DNA from 3 places in the Kitasatospora sp. NPDC001539 genome. Region 2 is predicted to be linked to each of the others. Evidence: riboswitches for the same ligand, from Rfam matches in the RefSeq annotation. Region 2 holds a riboswitch; each other region holds the start of a gene.

What was found. A riboswitch is a leader RNA that binds a small molecule or an ion and turns the genes downstream of it on or off. The one in region 2 is predicted to bind cyclic di-AMP.
Region 1: it holds a riboswitch for cyclic di-AMP, as region 2 does, so the genes downstream of both, ABT247_RS15945 (M23 family metallopeptidase) here and ABT247_RS03080 (M23 family metallopeptidase) in region 2, are expected to answer to the same signal.
Region 3: it holds a riboswitch for cyclic di-AMP, as region 2 does, so the genes downstream of both, ABT247_RS25560 (transglycosylase family protein) here and ABT247_RS03080 (M23 family metallopeptidase) in region 2, are expected to answer to the same signal.

Annotation. Positions count from the first base shown of each region.
Region 1 is NZ_JBEPAK010000086.1:22,519-24,773, reverse strand. Features, by position in the region: gene ABT247_RS15950 (hypothetical protein) at 1-64, shown strand, start outside; gene ABT247_RS15945 (M23 family metallopeptidase) at 267-1,115, opposite strand; cyclic di-AMP (ydaO/yuaA leader) riboswitch at 1,128-1,287, opposite strand; gene ABT247_RS15940 (YiaA/YiaB family inner membrane protein) at 1,486-1,776, shown strand; gene ABT247_RS15935 (alpha/beta fold hydrolase) at 1,888-2,255, shown strand, end outside.
Region 2 is NZ_JBEPAK010000007.1:34,329-36,583, forward strand. Features, by position in the region: gene ABT247_RS03075 (DUF2470 domain-containing protein) at 1-5, shown strand, start outside; gene ABT247_RS03080 (M23 family metallopeptidase) at 291-1,262, opposite strand; cyclic di-AMP (ydaO/yuaA leader) riboswitch at 1,265-1,439, opposite strand; gene ABT247_RS03085 (MFS transporter) at 1,757-2,255, shown strand, end outside.
Region 3 is NZ_JBEPAK010000203.1:2,569-4,823, reverse strand. Features, by position in the region: gene eno (phosphopyruvate hydratase) at 1-183, opposite strand, end outside; gene ABT247_RS25560 (transglycosylase family protein) at 464-1,240, opposite strand; cyclic di-AMP (ydaO/yuaA leader) riboswitch at 1,242-1,411, opposite strand; gene ABT247_RS25555 (cytochrome P450 family protein) at 1,622-2,255, opposite strand, start outside.

The sequences.
Region 1 (2,255 bases), on a different contig from region 2:
GCTCGCGCCGGAACCGGGGCCGGAGGAGATCGACGCCTACCTGGCGCAGTTGCCGGCGGAGTGAGCAGTCCGGCCGCCGGAGTGACCGGCCCGGCCGGTGGTGGACCGACCGGCCCGGCCGTCGACGAGTGGGGTGGACGCGCGGCCAGGCCCCGGGGCGCACCCGGGGCCTGCCCGCAGAGCCCGTAGAGGTCGTGGCGGCCCCCGGAGACCCGGCGACCCGGCGACCCGGCGGCCCGGAGGCCGCGGCGGGCCCGGGGGGTTCGTTACGGGGTGAGGCCGCGCTGCTCGAGCCAGGTCTCCGGGTCGACCGGCGCGCCGCCGTCCGGGCGGACCTCCAGGTGCAGGTGCGGGCCGGTCACGTTGCCGGTCGCGCCGACCTTGCCGATCTGGTCGCCGGGGGCGACCTTGCCGGAGCCCTTGATGATCGACGAGAGGTGGCAGTACCAGATCTCGGTGCCGTCGGGCAGGGTCTCGACGATCCGGTAGCCGTACGCGCCGGACCAGCCCGCCGAGGTGATGGTGCCCTGGCCGACCGCGTACACGGGGGTGCCGGTGTCGGCCGCGAAGTCCAGGCCGGTGTGCAGGTGGGCCCAGTAGCGGGCGCTCTGGCCGTAGTGGGCGGAGAGGTTGTAGTCCTTCACCGGCAGGGTGAGGGCGGCGGCCTTGGCGCGCTCGGCCTCCTCGGCGGCACGCTTGGCGTCGGCCTCCTTGGCGGCGGCCTTGGCCTCGGCCTCCTGGGCGGCCTGCAGGCGGGCGCTCTCCTCGGCGGCGGTGCGCTGGCTGTCGGCCTGCTGCTGGATGCGGGCGGCGAGCGCGAGGCCGGGGTCGGCGGCGAGGGTGACCGGCGTCTCGTCCGGGGCCGCGACGGCGGGCGCGGCGGCCGGGGTGGCGGAGGCGAAGCCGGTGGCGCCCAGGGTGGCGGCGACGGCGGTGACGCCGAGGAGCGGGGAGGCCCCGCGGGTCTGACGCGGCATCCGGTGGCGGTTGGCCTCGGCCTCCGGGGCGAACCCGTCGGTGCCGAGGGACTCGGTGCCGTCCGGGCCGGGGTGGTCGAGGAGCTGGGTACCGGCTGCGGGGCCGGCCGGGTGTGCCGGGGTGTGCGTCGACGCCACGGAGGCGCGCTCCTTTCCTTCCTTCGCGCCTACCGGGTTAGCTGACGGGTTCGGAGCAGGAAGGTCTCCTACGGCCGGGCCTGGGCCCCGCCGATTCACCCCAGGGAAACGTGGTTCCCCGGCTCCCTGGCCTGCCCGGAGGCCGGCCGGTGGGATTAGGCGACGGCGCACGGTGCCGTCTTGGGTACGGCGTTGACGACCGCGCTGCGTTATCAAACGTTAATCCTAGGAGGCTCTGATTCCAAGCCATCCGCCCGGGACGACCGGGGTCCAGGTGATCGGACGTCAACGAACGACCCGTCATTCACCCGGGTTCATCTGAGTACTCCTACTCATGTGCGACCCTTCGATGCCGTCGCATCCTGTCGCCATGACCGCACCGATGCAGACCCGCACCACGGCCGCCTACTACGCCCAGGCCGTCCTCTCCTTCGCCGTCTCCGGCGTGGCCCTCGCCGCCGGGATCGCCTACCTGCCCGTCGGGGCGTGGACCCGGGCGTTCCTCGGGATCGGCTTCCTCTACACCGTCACCTCCGCGTTCACGCTGGCCAAAGTCATCCGGGACCGGCAGGAGTCCGCGGACACCGTCGCCCGGGTCGACCAGGCGCGGCTGGAGAAGCTGCTGGCCGAGCACGACCCGTTCCGGGTCGAAGGGGTCTGAGCCCCCTCCCGGTCCGACACGGGGACGAAGGGCGGGGCGGCGACCCTTGACGGCTAAGGCTATTAGCCGTAGCTTTTTGGCTATCGGCAGCACACACCGTGGAGGACCACCGTGAACGGCACCAGCACCCCGAGCACCCAGTACCTCGACGTCCCCGGCGGCCGGATCGCCTTCGACGACACCCGGCAGGGCGACGGCGCCCCCGTCGTCCTGCTCCCCGGCATGCTCGACAGCCGTCGGGCCTACCGGCACCTGCACCCGCTGCTCACGGCGGCCGGGCACCGGGTCATCACCATGGACCTGCGCGGCTTCGGCGAGTCCTCGATCGTGTGGGAGGACTACAGCCCGGCCGCCATCGCCACCGACGTCCTCGCCCTGCTGGACCACCTCGGCATCGAACGGGCCGTCCTGGTCGGGCAGTCCTACACCGGTGCCACGGCCGTCAAGGTCGCCGGGGACGCACCCCAGCGGGTCGCCGG
Region 2 (2,255 bases):
ACTGACCGGCCCCGGCGCGGCCCACCGTCCCGCCGATGGCAGCCCGGGTGCGCCCGCGGAGCCGCCCCCTGGAAACGGCAGAGGCCGGCCCGGCGCCACGAGGAGTCCTCGTGGCACCGGGCCGGCCTTGGGCGTGTCCCGCGCCCATGTCCACCGGTGCGGCGATCACCCGGTCGAGCGGTCACCCGACATGACCATCCCGGGCGGTCGATTCGCCCCGCACCAGCGGTGGTTCTGGAACCCGCGGTCGGAGCTGCGTCCGAGCGGGGCCGACCTGCGGTCGGACCGGGTCAGAGCGCGACGCCGTGGGCGCGCAGGTAGGCGACCGGGTCGATGTCCGAGCCGTACTCCGGACCGGTGCGGATCTCGAAGTGCAGGTGCGGGCCGGTCACGTTGCCGGTGGCGCCGGAGAGGCCGAGCTGCTGGCCGACGGTGACGGTCTGACCGATCTTCACGCCGATCACGGACAGGTGCGCGTACTGGGCGTACTTGCCGTCGGCGAGCTTGATCTCGACCTCGTTGCCGTAGGCGCCGCCGTTGCCGGCCTTCACCACGACACCGTTGGCGACCGCACGCAGCGGGGTGCCGGTAGCGGCGACGAAGTCCTGGCCGGTGTGGTGCCCGGAGGCCCACATCGAGCCGGCCACGCCGTAGGCCTCGCCCAGCACCGGGTGGGCCAGCGGGGCGACGTAGCCCGAGGTGGCGGCGACCGGCGCGGCGGCGACGGCCGGGGCCGGGGCGGCGGTCTGAACCTGGGTCTGGACCTGGGCGCCCGGCTTGGCGGCCTCGGTCCGGGTCTGCACCGGGGCGGCCGGCTTGGCCGGAGCTGCGGGCTTGGCCGGAGCGGCGGGCTTGGCCGGAGCAGCCGGCTTGGGGGCGTCGGCGTGAGCCGTGATGGACAGCTGCTGACCCGGGAAGATCAGGTTCGGGTTGGCGCCGACCACCGAGCGGTTGCGCTCGTACAGCGCGTGCCAGCCGCCCTCGACGTGCTTGGCGTCGGCGATCTTCGACAGGCTGTCACCGCTGACGACGCGGTAGCTCTCCTGGGCGGCGGCCGGGGCAGCGGCCGGAGCGGCAGCCGGGGCGTCCGCGGCGGCGGCGGGCTGCGCCGCCGGAGCGGCGGCCGGAGCCGCGGGGGCGGTGTGGGCCTGGGCGCTCACGGTGGTCACGAGCGGAAGCACGAAGGACACACCGGTGACGGCGGTCGCGATGCCGATGCGGGCTGCGCGGGGCAGGGCGATACGACGGGCCTGAGCAGGCATGGAATTTTCCTCTCCGACGCCTGCGAGGTGAGCTGTCGGGTTCGGGCTGGAGTTGCCCGGCCGCATGCGCGGCTTCACCCCTAGCCGGTCCTGGACGTTCGCGCTGCGAAGCGCGGATCCGGTCCGGCGACTTACCTGTGGGTCCCCCGCTCCTGCCGTACAGAGCTCAGTTCGAACCACCCGGCAGCGGCAGGACTCGGCGTTCCACCCGGTGGATCCACCCGGGCTGGCCGAGCGGTCGCTGAACTAAAACCCATCCGTTCGGGTGAAGCAATGTCGATCTCTTGAACGCAGCACGATCCCCCGCCGACCGGTGACCCTCCGCATGATCCGGCGCACTGTACGTACACAACCCAAACACGTGGCGCCACTGATCCACGACCCTGCGGCGAACACGCACACCCAGCGCGGCGCACCCGTCACGCATCGTGCGCGGCGAACACACCTTCCGGTGACCCTTGTCACGTGCACCCCACGGGGCGCAGGATCGGGCCGTGGCCACCTCCAAGGCCGGCACCCTGCGCCTGAGCACCGCGCAGGGTCGCTGGGTGCTCCTGGCAACGGTGCTCGGCTCCAGCATGGCGATGCTCGACGGCACCGTGGTGAACGTCGCCCTGCCCCGGATCGGCGCCGACCTGGGCGCCTCCCTGGCAGCCCTGCAGTGGACGCTGAACGCCTATCTGCTCACGCTGGCGGGTCTGATCCTGCTCGGCGGAGCGCTCGGCGACCGGTACGGCAGGCGCCGCGTGTTCCTGATCGGCGTCATCTGGTTCGCCGCCGCGTCCGCCGCCTGCGCCGCCGCCCCGAACATCCAGGTGCTGATCCTGGCCCGGGCCGTCCAGGGCATCGGCGGGGCGCTGCTCACCCCCGGCTCGCTCGCCATGCTCCAGGCGGTGTTCGACCCTGACGACCGCTCGGCCGCGGTGGGCCTGTGGTCCGGGCTCGGCGGGGTGTCCGCGGCCGTCGGCCCCTTCCTCGGCGGCTGGCTGGTGG
Region 3 (2,255 bases), on a different contig from region 2:
GCCGAAGTAGCGGTTCTTGTCGCCGTCGCGCAGCTCCAGCGCCTCGAAGGCACCGGTCGAGGCACCCGACGGGACAGCGGCACGACCCGTGCTGCCGTCGTCGAGGCCGACCTCGACCTCGACCGTGGGGTTGCCGCGCGAGTCGAGGATCTCACGGGCTACGACGACATCGATGGACGGCACGAGGCATCTCCTTGCGGAAGCTGGTCCGGCTGACGGTGGTGATGTCGGCGGGACGATTGCGGAGTCGTTACGACCAGAGCCTAACCGCCCGGGCTCCCGGGGCCACGCTGGCCTCGGCCCCGTCTCAACGTGTGGCCCTGCTACCCCCCGGTAGTTCACCTGCTTGTCCCAGCTTGTCCCCCGGGCGCGGACGGACCCGGACCGGCACGGACGGACCCGGACAGAACCGGACGGAAGCGGACGAGGGGGCCGACCCGTCGGCCGGCCCCCTCGTCGGTCCTCAGCCGAGGTGCAGGACCTGGCCGGGCATGATCAGGTCCGGGTCGCCGCCGACGGTGGAGCGGTTGCCGTCGTACAGCGCCTGCCAGCCGCCGGTCACGCCCTGGGCGGCGGCGATGGTCGACAGGGTGTCACCGGAGCGCACGGTGTAGTCGTGGCCGGCCGGGGCGGTCGGGGCCGACTGCTCGGCGCGCGGGGCGGCGTGCTTGGGGGTGTACTGCTGGACCGGCTGCTCGGCCGGCTTCTCGGCCTGCCGGGGCGCGGCGTGCTTGGGCGCGTACGGCTGGACCGGCTTCTGGGCCGGCTTCGCGGCCGGAGCGGGAGCCTGCGTCCTGGGCGCCTGCTGCGGGGCGGACCGGGGCTTGGCGTCCGACGAGGTGTCGACGGCGGCCGGGGCGCCGCCCTTGGTCAGGCCCGCCTTCTGCGAGCAGACCGGCCAGGCGCCCGGGCCCTGGGAGGCCAGCACCTTCTCGGCGACCGAGATCTGCTGGGCCTTGCTGGCCTGGTTGGCCTGCGGGGCGTAGGCGGTGCCGCCGTAGGCCTTCCACGTGCTGGAGGTGAACTGCAGCCCGCCGTAGAAGCCGTTGCCGGTGTTGATGCTCCAGTTGCCGCCGCTCTCGCACTGGGCGACGGAGTCCCAGGTGGAGGCCGGGGCGGCGGAGGCACCGGTGGCGGTGAGGAGCGGCAGCGCAAGTCCGACGCCGGCCACACCGGCCACGGCGACGGCCTTCTCGGCCTGGGTGCGACGACGGTGACGGCCGGTTCCAACGAACAGCATGAAGGTCCCTCTCCGCACGCCTGCGAGGTGAGCTGTCGGGTTCGGACCGGGGAGGTGGCCCGGCCGCCGTGCGCGGAGACGTTCCCGCTCGGGCGGCTTCACCCCAAGCCGTGGGGACGGCAACAAACCTGGTTCCCCCGCCCCTGCCCAGGGTTCTGGTCGGTTTCCCGTGACGCGGCGGGCAGGATTCGGCGTTCCGCGCACGAGGTCCGCAGCTGCGAACTCCAGGGAGATTAGACAGATCCTCAGACCGATCACAAGCTCATATCGTCGACATCACACGGAAATCACGGCAGGTGACCAATCGCCTACCAACGGCACCTGTTTGTCCGGTTTGATGGGCGTTCATACGGTGCCTGAGGGCCGCGGGACGACCATCCGTCAGCGTGTCGGAGCCTCAGGAACCGGGTCCGGAGACGTCGCCTCGGGACTGAATTCGACCGGAAGTTCGCGCAGCCCACGCATGATCAGGCCACCCCGCCAGCGCAGATTCTCCGGACTCTCGGCAAGCCTGAGATCGGGCAGCCGCGACAGCAGCGTGGCCAGGGCGGAGCGCCCTTCGAGCCGGGCCAGCGGGGCGCCGATGCAGTAGTGGATGCCGTGCCCGAACCCCAGGTGGGGATTGTCCGTCCGGGCCAGGTCCAGGGTGTTCTCGTCCGCGAACCGGGCCGGGTCGCGGTCGGCCGCCGCCAGCACCACCAGCACCGGATCGCCGACCGGGATCTCCACCCCGCCGATGCTCAGCGGGCTCGTCGCGAACCGCCAGGTCGCCAGCTCCACCGGCCCGTCGTAGCGCAGGAGTTCCTCGATCCCGGTCTCCAGCAGGGCGGTCTCCCCACGCGCCACCGACTCCTGCAGCAGCGCCCGCTGGCCCGGGTTGCGCAGCAGCGCGTACGTCCCGTTGCCGATCAGGTTGATGGTCGTCTCGAACCCCGCGAAGATCAGCACGAAGCACATCGCGGCGGCCTCGTTCTCCGTCAGGTGCTCGCCGTGGTCGCTGGCCCGGATGAGACCG